One region of the Luteococcus sp. genome, then DNA from elsewhere that is predicted to be linked to it. Evidence: predicted binding sites of a transcription regulator. Region 1 holds the regulator's gene; the other holds the start of a gene.
What was found. Region 1 encodes LexA, which represses DNA repair genes until DNA is damaged. Its sites were predicted from a motif close to TCGAACANNTGTTCGA; they were not measured.

Region 1 (2,199 bases):
CAGCGGCCTGGCCGCTGGCCCACGCAGGCGCCCTTCTCCGCGACGACGGATCGATGCCGGGGTGACGGCCGGGATCCTCGCGACAAAGGTTGCACTCATGACTACTCCTCAGGTCTGGACAAACCCTGCCGCGAGCCATCCGCCCGTCGAACAGGTGTTCGATGCTTGAACACTAACCTCGATCCCCGTCGCAATCAAACGATTGTTCGATTGCGACCGAAAGCTTCAGGTTTCGCGCTCGCGACCGAGTCAAACAGCCCCCTCTGACAGTTTTGCGGCGACTGGCTCCAGACCGTCCACGAGAGGCCGCTCGTGCGCCCCGGGAGCTGGCGGGGAGTACCTCGAACAGATGTTTGATTGGGAGCGGTCGTGCGCACTAGTCTTGTTCCATGGCAAGTGGAATGAGGGGCAAGGCACAGGCGCGTCGACCCGTCGGGCGTCCCAGTGACGAGGAGGTCCGCAAGGAGCTCTCGCGCGGGCGCAAGCTGGTGGAGCCCAGCGTCGACGGCATGAGCCCACGCCAGCGCCGCGTGCTCGAGGTGATCCGGGAGAGCCTGGAGACCCGGGGCTATCCGCCCAGCATGCGCGAAATCGGCGAGCATGCCGGCCTGGCCAGCTCGTCCAGCGTCTCGCACCAGCTCAAGCAGCTGGAGTCGCTGGGCTACATCCGCCGCATCCCGGGCCAGCCGCGCGCCATGGAGGTGCACCTACCCCCGTCCATGCTCCCCACCGAGGCCGAGGCCAACGACCCCACCGACGTGGGCGACAGCTTCCCCACCGCCGTCAACGTCCCGATGGTGGGACGCATCGCCGCCGGCGGGCCGATCCTGGCCGAGGAGCGCATCGAGGAGGTCTTCCCCCTGCCCCGCCAGCTGGTGGGCGAGGGCACGACCTTTCTGCTCGAGGTCCGCGGCGACTCGATGGTCGACGCCGCCATCTGCGACGGCGACTGGGTGGCGGTCCGGCAGCAGGACGATGCCGACAATGGCGACATCGTCGCGGCGCTGCTCGACGACGAGGCAACCGTCAAGACCCTCAAGAAGACGCCTGGCCAGGTCTGGCTGATGCCACACAACGAGCAGTACTCCCCCATCGACGGCAACCACGCGAGGATCCTCGGCAAGGTCGTCGCGGTGCTGCGTCGCGTCTGAGGCGCGCCCTCCGCGCCTATGAAGAAGGGGCCACCCACGGCGCGTGGGCGGCCCCCTCGACATGCTCGAGGACTATCCCTCCTGCAGACGCCGCAGCGCTCCGACGGCCACCTCGCGCTCGGCTGTCATCCAGAAGTCGGGCATCGAGGCCCGCAGGAAGCCGCCATAGCGTGCCGTCACCAGCCGGGGGTCCAGCACCGCCACCACGCCCCGGTCGGTGACGCGACGCACCAGGCGCCCGGCACCCTGGGCCATCAGCAGACCGGCATGGGTGGCCGCCACCGACATGAAGCCATTGCCGCCGGCCTGCGTCACCGCCTCCTGACGGGCCAGCACCAGCGGGTCGTCGGGGCGCGGGAAGGGGATCTTGTCGATGATCACCAGCTGGCAGGTCTCTCCCGGCACGTCGATCCCCTGCCACAACGAGACCGTGCCGAACAGGCTCACCTCCGGGTCGACGGCGAACTGGCGGGTGAGCTCCGACAACTGGGCATCGCCCTGGCACAGGACGGTCATCTTCGGCAGCTGCTGGCGCACGTGCTTGGCGGCGGCCTCCGCGGCGCGCTGGGAGCTGAACAGCCCCAGGGTCCTGCCACCCGCCGCCCAGACCAGCTCGGCGACCTCCTCGAGCACCTCCGGAGCCGTCCCGTCACGCCGGGGCCGCGGCAGGTTCCGGGGCACGTAGAGGATGCCCTGCTTGCGGTAGTCGAAGGGGGTGCCGACGTCGAACCCGCGCCAGGCCAGCGCATTGTCCGGGTCATGCTGGTCACCCACCAACCGGTCGGCCTTGCGCAGCCCGATCTGGCCCGCCACCTGGGTGAAGTCGCCGCCGATCTTGAGCGTCGCCGAAGTGAGGATGGTCGTCCTCTCCCCCAGGACCTTCTCGCGCATCAGCCCGGCCACGCTCAGCGGCGCCACCTGTGCCTGACGGCCGAAGCGTTCCCGCTCGCTGACCCAGACCACGTCATTGCTGGACAGGTCCGCCATCCGCTCTGCAATGTCGAAGACCTCCTTGGCGGCCGCGGCCGCCTGCTGTTGCTCCGGGTCG
Region 2 (2,199 bases), on a different contig from region 1:
TCGAGCAGGCTGGCCTGCAAGAGCTGCAGTGCCCGGGCTGGCGAGGCCAGCAGGCCCAGTCCCTGGGCGCGTCGCACCTGCAGCGGCTCGTCACTGCCACCGGTGCGCAGTATTCCCGCGACACGGTCGAGCTGCGCATCAAGGAAGATCGCATCCACCGAGGCCAGCTGCCCCGAGAGTGCGGTGACGCCGTCATGCGAGCCGTCGAACCACACGCCGCGGTGCTCCAGCGCCTCCGCACGGCGCCGCGCGGACAGCTCGTCGGGCAGCAGCTCCAGCACCCAGCCCCCACACAGGGCCAGCAGTCGCTTCGTCGAGATCCCCGTCGCCAGCGGCGCGAGCCGACGGTCGAGTTCGAGCGCAGCGTCGCGCCCCAAGTTCCTCGCCTCGCGCACCACCATCCGTGCCACACCGATCCGCACCTCGCCATCGGCGCACAGCCGGAAGAGTCCGGGCATCCGGTGGCGCAGCGCCAAGGCATCCCCGATCATCAGCCGCGCCGACTCGGCCGAGACGTTCAGCCGCGCCGCCAGCTCCAGGTGGGCGAACTCCGCCACACCCGGCGTCCCGTCACCACCCGGGAAGTCCAGTTCTTCCGCACCGGGCAGCCCCGGCCGCGCGGTGCTCGCCACGGCATGCAAGTCGGCAAAATGCGCACACAGCAGGACCGACTCGGCCTCCAGCGCCCAAGCTCGGCGACGGGCATCGGCAACGGCCTCGACGGTCTGGGCCGAGCCCCAGCCGAGCTCGGCAGCCTCCTCCAGTCCGGTCATGGTCACCTCCTCGCACGCCTCGAATCGTTCGAACTTGTGTTCCAATCATATCGGCACAGCCCTTGCCGCGTCAGCCGATTTCGAATCTTTGTTCGACAGAATCTCGCAGCATTACCGCGCTCGGTGCCGTAGCCTCGCACCGACGAGAGGACACCCATGGACTTCGTGGCCGACTGCAGCCGCTGTGCTGGACTGTGCTGCGTCGCACTGTCCCGCTCCCGTGCTGGGGGCTTCGGCGCCGACGCACCGGCAGGCACCCCCTGCCACCACCTGCAGGCCGACAACCGGTGCGAGATCCACTCCCGCCTGCGCCAGGAGGGCTGGCCTGCGTGCACCGTCTTCGACTGCTTCGGCGCCGGCCAGCAGGTGACCCAGGTCACCTTCGCCGGGGGCGGCTGGCGAGAGGACCCCGACGTGGCCCGCGACATGTTCGCGGCCTTCGCCACGATGCGGCACCTGATGGAGATGCTGCGCCTGCTCACCGAGGCCCGCGGCCTCGCCTCCGGGGGCACTCTGCACCAGGTGACCGGGCTGGTCGACGAGCTCACCGTCCTCGTCGACTCCCCCGCTGCCCAGGTCACCGGCTCCGACATCCCCGCGCTGCGGGCTCGCGTCGGAGCGCTGCTGTCCAGCGTGAGCGAGGCCCACCGCTCCCCCGGCCGCTCATCGCGACGACTGCGCCCGGGAGCGCACCTGCTGGGCGCCGACCTACGCGGCAAGGACCTGTCGCGGTTCAGCCTGCGCGGCGCGCTGCTGATCGCCGCCGACCTGCGCGGCGCACGGATGGAGCGCACCGACCTGCTGGGTGCAGACCTGCGCGATGCCCGGCTCGATGACGCAGACCTGCGCGCCGCGATCTTCCTGACCCAGCAGCAGCTAGACGGCGCCGTCGGGTCGTCGCGCACCCTGCTGCCGGTTGGCCTGCGCCATCCCGAGCACTGGACCTGAGCCCACCCAGGACGTGACGGTGCCCGCCCCCAGGAAGGAGGCGGGCCCCGTCATGCACGGCGTCGCGATCAGGCCATCAGCTGGCGAACCTCCGGCCCGATCGGCCGGGGCAGGCGGCTGTGGCCCTCGGTGAGCAGGTTGTCCACGCCGTGGGCGGCGGCACGTCCCTCGGCGATCGCCCACACGATCAGCGACTGGCCCCGGCCGCAGTCACCCGCGGCGAAGACCCCGGGCACGCTGGTCTGGTAGTCGTCGCCGCGCTGCACGTTGCCGCGCTCGTCGAGCTCCAGGCCGAGCTCGGCGACGATCCCGTCGGGCTCGGGGTGCACGAAGCCCATCGCCAGCAGCACGAGGTCTGCCTGCAGCTCCCGCTCGGTGCCCTCGACCGTGACCAGCCGGCCCTTCTCGAAACGCACCTCCGACAGGCGCAGCCCGGTGACGTGGCCGTCCTCGCCGAGGAACTCGGAGGTGTTGACGG

Region 2: ACHFFZ_RS06370 (DUF222 domain-containing protein) is a predicted target of LexA. The motif match lies at 802-817, and genes of this name have one in related genera.

What each region holds. Positions count from the first base shown of each region.
Region 1 is NZ_JBHWOO010000028.1:4,977-7,175, reverse strand. Features, by position in the region: gene lexA (transcriptional repressor LexA) at 390-1,151, shown strand; gene ACHFFZ_RS01525 (ATP-dependent DNA helicase) at 1,224-2,199, opposite strand, start outside.
Region 2 is NZ_JBHWOO010000103.1:7,654-9,852, forward strand. Features, by position in the region: gene ACHFFZ_RS06370 (DUF222 domain-containing protein) at 1-773, opposite strand, end outside; gene ACHFFZ_RS06375 (pentapeptide repeat-containing protein) at 930-1,721, shown strand; gene ACHFFZ_RS06380 (glutamate synthase subunit beta) at 1,790-2,199, opposite strand, start outside.